2 regions of the Bradyrhizobium sp. 191 genome follow, and region 2 is predicted to be linked to the other one. Evidence: predicted binding sites of a transcription regulator. Region 2 holds the regulator's gene; the other holds the start of a gene.

Region 1 (7,141 bases), 1.2 Mb from region 2:
TCTGGCTCATCTGTGTGGCGGCCATGGCGGGCTGGGGTTGCCGCAGCACGGTCTCCGCAACCAATGGCGTCCAGGCCCCGCTGGTGTTGGCCAGCGCCCGGGTCGTGATGGTACGGCGATGGCCGCGATCGGCCACGGAGAGCCGCCAGACGTCGGTTCGATCGGCGCGGACGCAGCGTGCCCCGGTTCGGATCGCCGCGCCACGTTCGGCCGCGTCCAGCGCCGTGAGCACCACGAGGCGGGAATCGTCGACGACGCAGTCCGAATATTCGAACGCCGTGCCGAATGGGCGCCTTAGCGCGTTGCCGACCGGATGGTGGGTGATGTCGAGAGTCTTCGATCGGGGCAAGCCGCTCCGGCTGGCGAGGCTGTCATACAGGAACAGGCCGGCGCGCAGCAGCCATGGTGGACGCTCATCCGAATGCGCGGGAACAACGAAGCGCATCGGCCGGACCAGATGCGGCGCGATCCGGAGCCAGGTCCGGCGCTCGGCCAGAGCCCGGCGCACCCGCCAGAAGCCGCGGCGCTCCAGCACCGAGAGATCGCCGTGGATCAACCGCGGTGTTGCCGACGATGCCGCGCCGCCGAGATCGCCCTGCTCGAAGAGGATAACCCGCAGGCCGCGACCCGCCGCATCGCGCGCGAGGCTGGCGCCGTTCAGGCCGCCGCCGATGATCGCGAGGTCGTAATCCGCCATGAAGCCGTCGAATGGGAGCGAAGCATTCCCATAACTAGCCGGTCTTCAGCGCAAGCTCCATGGCTTCGGCGCGACCGATGAGGCCGGCATATGTCCCGATCGGCAGCGGCTTGCCGAGCAGATAGCCCTGCACGCCGTCGCAGCCCTCCTTGGCGAGGAAGGCGAGCTGGTCCACCGTCTCGACGCCTTCGGCGATGATCGACATATCGAGGCCGTGGCCGAGATCGATCACCGCGCGCACGATTGCCGCCGATTGCGGGTTGCGGCCAAGATTGATGATGAAGGCGCGGTCGATCTTGATCTTGTCGAACGGGAACGCCTGGAGGTAGCTCAGCGAGGAGTAACCGCTGCCGAAATCGTCCATGGAGATGCGCACGCCAAGCGCCTTCAGGCGGCGCAGCAACGCAAGGCCGCGATCGAAATCCTCGATCAGCACGCCCTCGGTGATCTCGAGCTCGAGCCGGCCCGGTGCAAGGCCCGTCTCGATCAGGATCGAATGGACCAGTCCGACCACGTCCCCGTGCATGAACTGCGCCGGCGACAGATTGACCGCGACCTGCAGCGGCTTCGGCCAGGACGCCGCCTCGCGGCAGGCCTCGCGCAGGATCCACTCGCCCATCTCGACGATCAGGCCGCTCTCCTCGGCGATTGGAATGAATTCGGCGGGCGAAACCTGGCCGCGCACCGGATGCTGCCAGCGCGCCAGCGCCTCGAAGCCGATGATCTCGCTCTCGGCAACGCTGTGGCCCGCGGCCCCCTGCGGCTGGAAGGCGAGCGAGAGCTCGCCGTTCTTGACCGCCATCGAGAGGTCCTGATGCAGCACGCGGCGATCGCGGATCTGCTGGTCCATCTCCGGCTGGTAGAGGCTGATCGTGCCGCGCGACTTCTGCTTGGCGCGGAACAGCGCCGCGCCGGCATTGGCAAGCAGCGAGGCGCCATCGGTGCCATTGTGCGGGAAGACCGACATGCCCGTGGTGATGCCGGCGCGGACCGGCCGGCCGTCGATCTGGAATTCCCGGGCGACGGCTTCGCCGATTTGCCGCGCCAGTGCGAGGCCCGCCTCGGGCTGCTTGCCGTCGATGATCAGGCCGAACTCGTCGCCGGACAGGCGCGCCACCACGCCGCCGCGCGCGGAGTCCTGGAGCCGATGGGCCACCTCGATCAGGAGCTTGTCGCCAAGCGCATGGCCGAAGACGTCGTTGACCTCCTTGAGGCCGTCGAGGTCGACGCAGAGCACGGCGAACTCCTCGCCGGTGCCTTCGCAGGCCTCAATCATCTGGGTCAGCGCCTGGAGGAAGGCGGCGCGGTTCGGCAGATCGGTGAGGCCGTCGTGATAGGCCATGTGCGCCATGCGCGACTCGGTCTGGCGGCGGTCAGTGACGTCCTCGTGGGTCTTGATCAGATATTGCGGTTCGCCGGCATCATTGAGCACGGTGGCGCGGCGGGTGAGGAACAGCCGCAGGCCGTCCTTGGTGGAGATCGGATGCTCCTCGGTGATCATCCCGCGCTTCTTGATCGCGGCCTCATCGCGCGCGATGATCAGCTTGGCTTCCTTGGCGTTGAAGATGTCGGAGGCGGTCAGGCCGGTGGTTTCCTCGCGCCTGCGGTTGAGGATCGTCTCCGCGCTGCGGTTGGCGAGCAGATAGCGGCCGTCCTTGACCTGTTCCACGATCAGCGCGACCGGGATGTTGTCGACCACGAGTTCGAGGAACTTCTTGGTGCTCTCCAGCTCCTGCGACAGCGAGCGGCGGTCGGTGATGTCCTCGAACACGATGAGCAGAAATTCGGGCTTGTTGCTCTCGTTGCGGACCACGATCCGGATCGAGGCGACCATGCGCCGCGCACCGGCACGGTCGACCTCGAACTCGTTGCGATATTGGCCACCCGGCGAATTGAGCGCCGCCTGGTCGGCCGCCTCGATGCTGGACGCCGAGCCCGGCGCAAACAGCTCCCGCGCATTCCTGCCGACGGCGAAGTCCCGCGACAATCCCCAGAACCGCTCATAGGCGCTGTTGGCGAAGATGTAGCAACCATCCTCGATGCTCTTGGCTGCCACGCAGGCCGGCACATGGTCCAGCACCGATTCCAGGAATTGCTTGGTCGAGGCGAGCTGCCGCGACAGCCTGCGCTGCTCGCTGACGTCGAGATGCGTGGCCACCGAGCCGCCGTTCGGCAGCACGAAATATTTCACCAGGATGGCCCGCCCGTCGGGCAGTTCCGTGATCAGACCATTGGCGCTTGCCGCCTTGTCGTAAAATTCGTCGTCGGAAGCGCCCAGCACGCCGCGCTTGCGCCGAAGCGCGAGGAGCTCGCGGCCGTTCATGCCCGCCCGGACATCCGACCGCGTCAGGCCATAGATCTCGAGATAGCGGTCGTTGCAGAAGATGATGCGGCGCAGCGCATCCGTCATCACCACGCCCTGGTTGAGATTGTTCATGGCGGAGGAGATGAAGGCGTTGCGCCGCAACTGCAGACGCCTGGTCCGGCGCAGCGAGGAATGGATCCACAGCGCGATCGCGGCGAGGAACGAGCACACGACGATGACCGCAATCAGGGCTTCCCAGATGACGCTGGGATCGAGCTTGGTGAGATCGCCCGGACCAAAGCTGTCCGATAGCGCAAAGGCACGCGCAGGCGTGACCGCACCGGCCAGGCATACGACGGCCTGCACAGCAATCAGAAGCGCGCTGCCCACGTGCCAGTTCTTCTCAGCCATCAGCCACCCGCGATTTCAACGTCGGATTGTCTGGCCTCGCGGGTTTGGATCGGGTAAACGCCTGTAGGCGCAACAGAAAAATGTGACGCGAAATACGGCAATTGCCCTGACATGATAAATGCTTGCTTAATGGAAAACGGGCCCGCGCCCTCGTTCTCGGCTCCAATGCCACCGGCACCTCCAGCGAACATTCTGCACAACCATGGATAGGGTCGATTGCATCGTCATCGGAGCCGGCGTGGTCGGGCTCGCGGTAGCCCGGAAGCTCGCCCAGGCCGGGCGCGAGGTCATCGTGCTCGAGGCAGCCGAGGCCATTGGCACCGTCACCTCCTCGCGCAACAGTGAGGTGATCCATGCCGGCATCTACTATCGCGCCGGAAGCTGGATGGCGCGCATGTGCGTCAGCGGCAAGCACGCGCTCTACCGCTACTGCGCCGAGCGCGGCATCCCCCACAAGAATTGCGGCAAGCTGATCGTTGCGACCAGTGCGAAGGAAACCGAGAAGCTGCAATCGATCAAGGCGCATGCCGAGGCCAATGGCGTGCTCGACATGCAGCTGCTCACGGGGGAGGCCGCGCGAGCGCTGGAGCCGGCGCTCGCCTGCGATGCTGCGCTGCTGTCACCGTCAACGGGCATCATCGACAGCCACGCCTACATGCTCTCGCTGCGCGGCGAGGCCGAGGACGCCGGCGCGGCCTTCGCGTTTCACACCCCGCTGATCCGCGCCAAGGCGACTGCCGGCGTCATCGAGGTCGAGGCCGGCGGCGAGGCGCCGATGACGCTGCAATGCAGCCTCCTCGTCAACGCCGCGGGGCTGTCGGCGACGAATGTCGCGCGCAACATCGACGGCATGCCACTGGACCGGATTCCTCCGGCCTATCTCGCCAAGGGAAATTACTTCAGCTGCAACGCCAAGGCGCCGTTCTCGCGCCTGATCTATCCGGTGCCCGAGCCCGGCGGGCTAGGGGTCCATCTGACGCTGGACATGGCAGGGCAGGCACGTTTCGGGCCCGACGTCGAATGGATCGAGACGATCAACTACGAGGTCGATCCGTCACGCGCAGAGCGCTTCTATCCGGCGATCCGCAAATACTGGCCGACGCTGCCCGATGGCGCGCTGATGCCGAGCTATTCGGGCATCCGCCCGAAGATCGTGCCGCCGGCCGTGGCCACGCAGGACTTCCTGATGCAGGGCCCGCACGATCACGGCGTCGCAGGCCTGATCAACCTGTTCGGCATCGAATCCCCAGGACTGACGTCGTCGCTCGCGATCGCCGATCACGTCGCCGAGCTCGCAGACATCTAGCGCGTGTTCGCGTGAGGTGGATGACGGTTGGCGTCGAGAAAACGGTCCCAACAAGGCTGGCGCAAGGCAGACGTCTTGCGCCACCTTGCAGCAGGGATGAGCACGAATGACCTCATCCCTGCGTGAAAGGATGCGATCAACTCTACGATGTTGCGGGGGTCGCTAGTGGAGCGTATCGCCGTGCTTCAGACGCTCGATCTGGTCCTTGACCATCAACTTCCGGCGCTTCAACTCAACAATTTGCAGGTCGTCTGTTGAAAGGTGCACGAGAGCTTCGTGCAATTCGTTTTCGAGAAGTTTGTGCTTCCGTTCCAATTCAACCAGATGTGCCTGAATTGTCATTCGAAACCTCCTCGGTAGGGTTGAACCTCAGGATTCGATCCGGACAAGCAAGTCTACATCAGCGATCCATTCTGTCGATGGGTATCCGTCGTCGCGGTGTCATTTTTGAAAGTTCATATGTAACGAAGCGTGACTAGGGGAACCGCGCGGGAAAAATCCGTGATATCAATGCGCCTGCGCGACGCTGCACCCGCCTGCAGAAATATCTTGCGGGAGATTGGCGAGCAGGGATCGCAGATCGCTTGCGATCACGCCGCGCAAGGACGATAATTTCCACAGGGCATCCACAGCCTTAATCTCACGCTTATCGGTTTTCGGCCACCGCAGACATGACCAATGAAGACGAGCGTGAGCTCGAAGCCGAGCTCACCCGGTTGCAGCAGGAACACCGAGATCTGGACGCCGCGATCGATGCACTGCATCAATCGCCCGCCCCCGACCTATTGCGGTTACAGCGGTTGAAGAAGCGCAAGCTGTTGTTACGTGATCGCATCGCGTTCATCGAAGACCAGATTACCCCCGACATCATCGCCTGATCCGTGAGCCGGCCTGCACCGCGGCTTGCCCAGATGAATCCGCTTGACTCGATGAGAACAAAATAGGAACATTTTGGAGCGCCCAAACCTCCGAAATGCCCAAGCCACGACACGAGGACAACGCAGATGTCGGCAACGCCCCTTCTCGACAACAGCCATTATGAACAGGCCTGCGATCAGGCGATCGCGATGTGCGACGGCAATCTGCGCAGCACGATCAAAGCGCTGATCATGGCCAATGAATATCTGGAAACCGAGCTGGAGGAATTGCAGGCCGCGATTTCCGCCGGCTGCATTCCGGAGACCTCGCGCAGCAAGATGCGGAGCAAGAGCAGCGCCGCCTGATTTTCAACAACCGGAGCAACGCCATGTCGGATGTGACCTACTACGTTGCAATGCCCTTCTTGATCGATGCAGACGGCTCGCCGGTCGCAGGCACTGCCGAGGAATGCCAGACCTCGACTGCGGCGCTGCGGCGCGCCGAGATATTGGCCCACGGTGCCGGCCACATCGGCGCGGTCGCATTCAGCCGCAGCGGCGATCCCGTGACCGGCGAATTCGGCGACGCCAGGCTGCTGCGCAAATTCGGCAACGTGCCGGAAGATCTGGGGACACTGTAAGTTCAGCTGCTGACCAGCCTGATCTGCGGCTCGTGCCGCCGACACGCCTTGCGCACGTACATGGCGGCGTCCGCCTCCTCCAGGGCACGGCCGGCGTCGGACTGCGCCCCCAGCAGCGCGACTCCGGCGGAAGCGCCCGCGGTCACGTGCTGGCCGCGAAAGACAAAAGACAATTCGTCGATCGCCTGCTCGAAGGCCGCGGCCTTCGCCTTGGCGTCGGTCTCGCTGAGATTCCAAAGCAAGAGGGCGAACTCGTCGCCCCCGAGCCGGCCGACCACGTCGGAGGCACGGACCTGTCGCGTCAGCGTGGCGACGATCGCCTTGAGCACCTCGTCGCCGGCGGCATGACCGAACGAATCGTTGATCGGCTTGAGCCGATCGACGTCGAGCACTATCAGTGCTCCGCTGGCGCGGTAGCGCTTCATATAGGCGATGGCGCGCGCAAGCTCGCGCTCGAAGCCGCGCCGGTTGGGAATCTCGAGCAGGAAATCCGTGTCGGCCGCAGCTTCCAGTTCCGCAACCCGGAGCTGCGCCTCCTTGAGCTTGGCTCGCAGGCCCCGGATTGTCGCCCTGACGTTTTCAATAGCCCCACCATCGCCCGAGGCGGCGCGCCGGGGCGGCTTCGCCGGACGCTTGGTCAGCCGTTTGGGGGCGGATCGGCCGGCGCTGGTTTTCCGGCCCTTTTTGGCCTTCGCAGCGCTCGCCGTTCTTGGTTTCTTCATGGGCATCCTGCTCAATGAAGGCTTGCGGGGATTCACCAAGACAGGATAGTGGATTCCCTTCTCCTTGCCACCGCCTTGCGAGCCGCCGGCCGGAACCGTAAATCTGGCCTATCTTTCTGTTTTCCGGACACAATTAACGTCATGACCGCGCCGATCGCCATCATCATGGGAAGCCAGTCGGACTGGGACACGATGCGGCATG
Region 2 (7,141 bases):
TGATCGCCATTCCCGTCGGTCTGGGCATTGCGATCTTCCTCACCGAGCTTTGTCCGCAATGGCTGCGCCGCCCGATCGGCATGGCGATCGAGCTGCTCGCCGGCATTCCTTCGATCATCTACGGCATGTGGGGCTTCTTCGTGCTGGGCCCGTTCCTGGCCAACACCTTCCAGCCCTTCATGATCCGGGTGTTCGACGGCGTGCCCGTGCTCGGCGCGATCTTCGCAGGTCCCCCGTCCTATCTCAGCCTGTTCAATGCCGCGCTGATCCTCGCCATCATGGTGCTGCCCTTCATCACCTCGATCTCGGTCGACGTGTTCAAGACGGTGCCGCCGGTGCTGAAGGAAGCCGCCTACGGCGTCGGCTGCACCACGTGGGAAGTCGTGCGCAGCGTGGTGATCCCGTATACCCGCGTCGGCATCATCGGTGGCGTCATGCTGGCGCTGGGCCGCGCGCTCGGCGAGACGATGGCGGTGACTTTCATCATCGGCAATTCGTTCCGCATCTCTTCATCGATTTTCGCCCCGGGCACCACGATCTCGGCGGCGATCGCATCCGAGTTCGCCGAGAGCGACGGCCTGCACCAGTCCGGCCTGATCCTGCTCGGCCTGCTCCTGTTCGTGCTGACGTTCTTCGTGCTCGCAGCCGCGCGGCTGATGCTGATGCGCCTGGAAACCAAGGCGGGGAAGTGAAGCCATGAACCCGATCTATTCACGCCGCCGCCGCTGGGATGTCATCATCCGCGGGCTCTGCATCGCCGCCGCCGCCTTCGGCGTTACCTGGCTCGCGCTGATCCTGATCACGCTGCTGTACAACGGTCTGGCCGGGCTCAACCTTCAAGTCTTCACCGCAGACACGCCGCCGCCCGGATCGACCGAGGGCGGCCTGCGCAACGCCATCGTCGGCTCGCTGATCATGACCGTGATCGGCGTCGGCATTGGCGCGCCGCTCGGCCTGTTCGCCGGCACCTATCTCGCCGAGTACGGCCGCAACGACAAGCTGACCTCAGTGATCCGCTTCATCAACGACATCCTCTTGTCGGCGCCCTCGATCATCATCGGCCTGTTCATCTACGGTGCGGTCGTGGTGCCGATGCGAGGCTTCTCGGCAATCGCAGGCAGCCTCGCGCTCGCAGTGATCGTGATCCCGGTCGTGGTGCGCACCACGGAGGACATGCTGCTGCTGGTGCCGAACCCGCTGCGTGAAGCCGCCAGCGCACTCGGTCTGCCGCGTTCGCTGGTGATCAAGCGCATCGCCTACCGTGCGGCGCGCTCGGGCCTCATCACCGGCGTGCTGCTGGCCACGGCTCGCGTCGCGGGCGAGACCGCGCCGCTGCTGTTCACCGCGCTGTCCAACCAGTTCTTCAGCCTCGGCCTGGACAAGACGATGGCCAACCTGCCGGTGACCATCAACAACTTCGTGCAAAGCCCCTACGCCTACTGGAAGCAACTCGCCTGGAGCGGGGCGCTGTTGATCACCCTGACTGTGCTTGCCCTGAACATTGGCGCCCGCATCCTTGGTGCCGAGAGGACCGCAAAATGAGTGAAATGTCTATTTCCGTAAGCGCGCCGACCGTTCATCCCGGCTCGCAGCCGCTGCCCGAGGCGCCTGCCAAGGTCACCGCGCGCAACCTCAATTTCTACTACGGTGAGCACCATGCGCTGAAGAACATCAATCTGGCGCTGGGCACCAATCGCGTCACCGCCTTCATCGGCCCGTCCGGCTGCGGCAAGTCGACCCTGCTGCGCATCTTCAACCGGATGTACGACCTCTACCCGGGCCAGCGCGCCACAGGCCAGCTGTTGCTCGACCACACCAACATGCTCGACCCCAAGCTCGACCTCAATCTGCTGCGCGCCCGGGTCGGCATGGTGTTCCAGAAGCCGACCCCGTTCCCGATGACGATCTACGAGAACATCGCCTTCGGCATCCGCCTCTACGAGAAGATCTCGAAGTCCGAGATGGACGATCGCGTGGAGAAGGCGCTGCGCGGCGGCGCGCTGTGGAACGAGGTCAAGGACAAGCTCAACGCCTCCGGCCTGTCGCTCTCCGGCGGCCAGCAGCAGCGCCTCTGCATTGCCCGCACCGTCGCGGTGCGACCCGAGGTGATCCTGTTCGACGAGCCGTGCTCGGCGCTCGACCCGATCTCGACCGCCAAGGTCGAGGAGCTGATCCAGGAATTGTCCGAGAACTACACGATCGCGATCGTCACGCACAACATGCAGCAGGCGGCGCGCGTCTCCGACAAGACCGCCTTCATGTATCTCGGCGAGTTGATCGAGTTCGACGACACCAGCAAGATCTTCACGTCGCCGAGCGACCGGCGCACGCAGGATTACATCACCGGCCGGTTCGGCTGAGGAGACGGAACATGGGTTCTGAACATACCGCAAAGGCTTTCGATACCGACCTCCAGGAACTCACGCGCCTGGTCGCCGAGATGGGCGGCATCGCCGAGCGCATGATCGTCGATTCCGTCGACGCGCTGATCCGCCGCGACGTCGCGCTCGGTCAGCGCGTCGTCGCCACCGACGCCGAACTCGACACGCTGCAGAAACGCATCGAGGAGCGCGCCGTGCTCACCATCGCCCGCCGCCAGCCGATGGCCGTCGATCTGCGCGAGATCGTCGGCGCCATGCGCGTCGCGACCGATCTCGAGCGCATCGGCGACCTCGCCAAGAACATGGGCAAGCGCGTCGCGGCGCTGGAGACGGATTTTCATCCGCTGAAACTGTTCCGCGGCCTGGAACACATGACCGACCTCGTGCAGCAGCAGGTCAAGTCGGTGCTGGACGCCTATGCCGCGCACGATCTGCCGGCAGCAATGGCGGTGTGGAAGGGCGACGAGGAAGTCGATGCCATCTGCACCTCGCTGTTCCGCGAACTCCTCACCTACATGATGGAGGATCCGCGCAACATCTCGTTCTGCATCCATTTGATGTTCTGTGCCAAGAACATCGAGCGGATCGGCGACCACGCCACCAACATCGCCGAGACCGTGTTCTACATGATCGAGGGCCAGGCGATCACCGACAAGCGGCCGAAGGGCGACATGACGACCTTCGCCACGACGGTGCCGAATACCTAAGCGGCGCCGAATACCCAAGGAGCGACGACAACATGGGCGCACGCATTATGGTGGTTGAGGACGAGGAAGCTCTCACCGAGCTTCTTCGCTACAACCTCGAAGGCGACGGCTATGACGTTGAGACGGTGATGCGCGGCGATGATGCCGACACCCGCCTCAAGGAGCACATTCCCGATCTGATCGTGCTCGACTGGATGCTGCCGGGCCTGTCGGGCATCGAGCTGTGCCGGCGGCTGCGCACCCGTCCCGAAACCAAGCAGCTGCCGATCATCATGCTCACCGCGCGCGGCGAGGAGAGCGAGCGGGTGCGGGGACTTGCGACCGGTGCCGACGACTACATCGTCAAGCCGTTCTCGGTACCGGAGCTGCTGGCCCGCGTGAAGGGCCTGCTCAGGCGCGCCAGCCCCGAGCGGCTCGCCACCGTGCTCGCCTATGGCGACATCGAGCTCGACCGCGACAAGCGCCGCGTGGCGCGCTCGGGCCGGCCGATCGATCTCGGCCCGACCGAATATCGTCTGCTGGAGTTCTTTCTAGAGCATCCCGGCCGCGTGTTCTCGCGCGAGCAGCTGCTCGACAGCGTCTGGGGCCGTGACATCTACATCGACGAGCGCACTGTCGACGTCCACATCGGCCGCCTGCGCAAGCTGCTCAATCTCGGCCGCGAGCAGGATCCGATCCGCACCGTCCGCGGCGCCGGCTATGCGCTGGACGATCGGTTCGCGAAGGCGGAGCAGACGTAAGGTTTGCAGGCGCTGGTTTAGCGAGCTATCGCCACACGTTCAGTGTCGTCCCGGACAAGCGAAAGCGCAGATCCGGGATCCATAACCACAGCGCGCGATTGTCTTGCGAAAGGGTAACTCCGAGTCCCCGTAACCACATCTTGCGGTGGCTATGGGTCCCGGATCTGCGTGCGCTTGTGGCGCGCTTGTCCGGGACGACATCGGATGTGTTGAGGCACCGTCGTGCGACGGCTGCCGACTTTGCAGTCAGCCAACTAAATCCGCAAACTCACCGCGTGGGCTTCGCCGGTGCGCGCCGGCGATCCGCCGCCGGCTGATACGCCACGCGCGAATGCTGGGCGCAGTAGGGCAGGCCGGAGAGCGCCTTGCCGCCGCAGAAGAAGAAATCCGGGCTCGAGGGATCGCCGACCGGCCAGTGGCAGGTCGCCTCGTTCAGCTCCAGCAGCGACAGCCGCTGGCTCATCGGCACCACATTGTCGTAGGTGACGGGTTCGGCCTCCACCTCGACCTCGAAGGCCTGCGCCAGCGCGGTGTTGCCGCGGGCAACGGGGCGGGTCACCCGCATCATGTGCTGCGCGGGGCGCGCCTTGCGCGGCCGGGGCGCTGCCGACGAAGGGCTCTTGGCGCGGCCGGACAAGCCGAGCCGGTGCACCTTGCCGATCACGGCATTGCGGGTCACATTGCCGAGCTCCGCCGCGATCTGGCTGGCCGAAAGTCCGGCCTCCCAGAGCTTTTTCAGCTGCTCGACGCGATCATCGGACCAGGTCAAAACCGTCATTGCACCCTTTCCCTCGCTGCGCGCCTGCCATCCTGGGGCCTTCGCAGCGATTGCCTAAGCCTTGAAAAACCCGTGCCGCCAGAATCCCTTAAGGCTCGCCGGGCGCGCTCAAGACGCCCGAACGTTTACGCCGGTACATGAGGACTTAAGGGATCAGAACTGCTGCACGAGATGTCGTATCTGACAGTCCAAACGCTACAATATGGCGTGACTCCCGCGCAAGAGTCCGCCGACTCGCGTCCACATGTTCCGTGGTGAAAATCCCGCAAAATCGGCACCGCAAGACTACGGATTCAGCGTTTCGCGGGGCTTTCCGGGCGGCATTGACACCCGTCTTGCCAGGCATAAGATAGTCCTGCGTGCCGCCCTTAAAAGGCGGCACGTTTCGTTTTCCGGGCCGGTCAATGGTGCGTTGCGCAATGCACGCGTCACACCGTCCGCAACATTCAAGTGACGTCATGACCAACAGCGCCGCGCCGCATTTGCTCCCCGTTTTCGCCAGGGCCGACCTCGGTTTCGAGCGCGGAGAAGGCTGCTGGCTGATCGCGACCAATGGCGATCGCTATCTCGATTTCACCTCCGGCGTGGCGGTGAATGCGCTCGGTCATGCGCATCCCACGCTGGTCAAGGCGTTGCAGGAGCAGGCGACGAAGCTCTGGCACATGTCGAACCTGTTCCAGAGCCCGGACGGCGAGAAGCTCGCGGCGCGTCTGTGCAATGAAAGTTTTGCCGACTTCGTGTTCTTCTGCAATTCCGGCGCCGAGGCGCTGGAAGGTGTGATCAAGCTGGTGCGCCACCATCACTTCTCCAAGGGGCACCCTGAGCGCTATCGCATGATCACATTCGAGGGCGCCTTCCATGGCCGCACGCTGGCGACGCTGGCCGCCACCGGTTCTGCAAAATATCTCGAGGGCTTCGGTCCGCCGATGGACGGCTTCGACCAGGTGCCGCATGGCGACCTGGAGGCCGTGAAGAAGGCGATCGGCCCGCACACCGCCGGCATTCTCATCGAGCCGATCCAGGGCGAGGGCGGCGTTCGTTCTGCGCCTCCCGCGTTCCTGAAGGCGCTGCGCGAGCTCTGCAACGAGCGCGGCCTGTTGCTCGCCTTCGACGAGGTGCAGACCGGCATGGGCCGAACCGGCGAACTCTTTGCCTACAAGCGCACCGGCGTCGTGCCCGACGTGATGTCGCTTGCGAAGGCGCTCGGTGGCGGTTTCCCGATCGGCGCAGTGCTCGCCACCGCCGACGCTGCGCGCGGCATGGGGCCGGGCTCGCACGGTTCGACCTTCGGCGGCAATCCGCTCGCCATCTCCGCTGCGAACGCCGTGCTCGACGTCATGCTCAAGCCCGGCTTCTTCGACCACGTGCAGAAAATGTCGCTGCTGCTGAAACAGAAGCTCGCCTCCGTGATCGATCGCCATCACGATGTCGTCAGCGAGGTGCGCGGCGAGGGGCTCCTGATCGGCATCAAGGCCGTGGTGCCCTCGGGCGATCTCGTCGCGGCGCTGCGCGCCGAGAAATTGCTCACCGTCGGAGCCGGCGACAATGTCGTGCGCTTCCTGCCGCCCTTGATCGTGACCGAGGCGGAGATCGAAGACAGCGTCGGGCGGCTCGAACGCGCCTGCGCTGCAATCTTGTCCAGCCAGACCAAGCGGGCGGCAAGCTGATGAGCAAGACGCCCAATAAAGCTCCAAAGCACTTTTTGGACATCAACGAGCTGCCGCTGTCGGAGCTCAAGAGCATGCTCGCCGCCTCGTCGGCCATGAAGGCGAAGCAGAAGGCGCACCAGCCGGTCAGGCCGCTCGAAGGCAAGACTCTGGCGATGATCTTCGAGCGGCCATCGACGCGGACGCGGGTGTCGTTCGATGTCGCCATGCGCCAGCTCGGCGGCGAGCCCATCATGCTCACCGGCGCCGAGATGCAGCTCGGTCGCGGCGAGACCATCGCCGACACCGCGCGGGTGCTGTCGCGCTATGTCGATGCCATCATGATCCGCATTCTCAATCACGAGGCGCTGCTGGAGCTTGCGGCCTATGCGACTGTGCCCGTGATCAACGGCCTGACGCGGCGGTCGCATCCCTGCCAGGTGATGGCCGACCTCATGACCTATGAGGAGCATCGCGGCCCGATCGAGGGCAAGACGGTGGCCTGGACCGGCGACGACAACAACGTGCTGGCGTCCTGGGCGCATGCCGCCGAGCGCTTCAAATTCCAGCTCAACGTCGCAACGCCTCCGGAGCTCGCGCCGAAGAAGGCAATGCGCGACTGGATCAAGACGTCAGGCGCGCCGATCGTGCTCGGCACCGATCCGGAAGCGGCCGTGCGCGGCGCCGATTGCGTCGTCACCGACACCTGGGTGTCGATGGGCGACAAAGAGGGCGAGCATCGCCACAACGTGCTCAAGCCCTACCAGGTCAATGCCAAGCTGATGTCGCTGGCCAAGCCCGATGCGCTGTTCATGCACTGCCTGCCGGCCCATCGCGGCGAGGAGGTCACGGATGACGTGATCGACGGTCCGCAATCGGTCGTGTTCGA

Evidence for each region. Region 2 encodes PhoB, which activates phosphate uptake and scavenging genes when phosphate is short. Its sites were predicted from a motif close to TGTCATNNANCTGTCAT; they were not measured.
Region 1: the regulator PhoB is predicted to act here: its motif matches at 5,148-5,164, upstream of IVB23_RS29075 (DUF465 domain-containing protein).

What each region holds. Positions count from the first base shown of each region.
Region 1 covers NZ_CP064692.1:6,211,609-6,218,749, reverse strand. Annotated here, with positions in the region: gene IVB23_RS29090 (glycerol-3-phosphate dehydrogenase) at 1-697, opposite strand, end outside; gene IVB23_RS29085 (EAL domain-containing protein) at 732-3,413, opposite strand; gene IVB23_RS29080 (NAD(P)/FAD-dependent oxidoreductase) at 3,616-4,719, shown strand; gene IVB23_RS29075 (DUF465 domain-containing protein) at 4,882-5,061, opposite strand; gene IVB23_RS29070 (DUF465 domain-containing protein) at 5,391-5,597, shown strand; gene IVB23_RS29065 (hypothetical protein) at 5,724-5,942, shown strand; gene IVB23_RS29060 (hypothetical protein) at 5,966-6,217, shown strand; gene IVB23_RS29055 (GGDEF domain-containing protein) at 6,220-6,939, opposite strand; gene purE (5-(carboxyamino)imidazole ribonucleotide mutase) at 7,081-7,141, shown strand, end outside.
Region 2 covers NZ_CP064692.1:4,990,962-4,998,102, forward strand. Annotated here, with positions in the region: gene pstC (phosphate ABC transporter permease subunit PstC) at 1-692, shown strand, start outside; gene pstA (phosphate ABC transporter permease PstA) at 697-1,542, shown strand; gene pstB (phosphate ABC transporter ATP-binding protein PstB) at 1,539-2,360, shown strand; gene phoU (phosphate signaling complex protein PhoU) at 2,372-3,088, shown strand; gene phoB (phosphate regulon transcriptional regulator PhoB) at 3,121-3,828, shown strand; gene IVB23_RS23125 (GcrA family cell cycle regulator) at 4,097-4,606, opposite strand; gene IVB23_RS23130 (aspartate aminotransferase family protein) at 5,065-6,273, shown strand; gene argF (ornithine carbamoyltransferase) at 6,273-7,141, shown strand, end outside.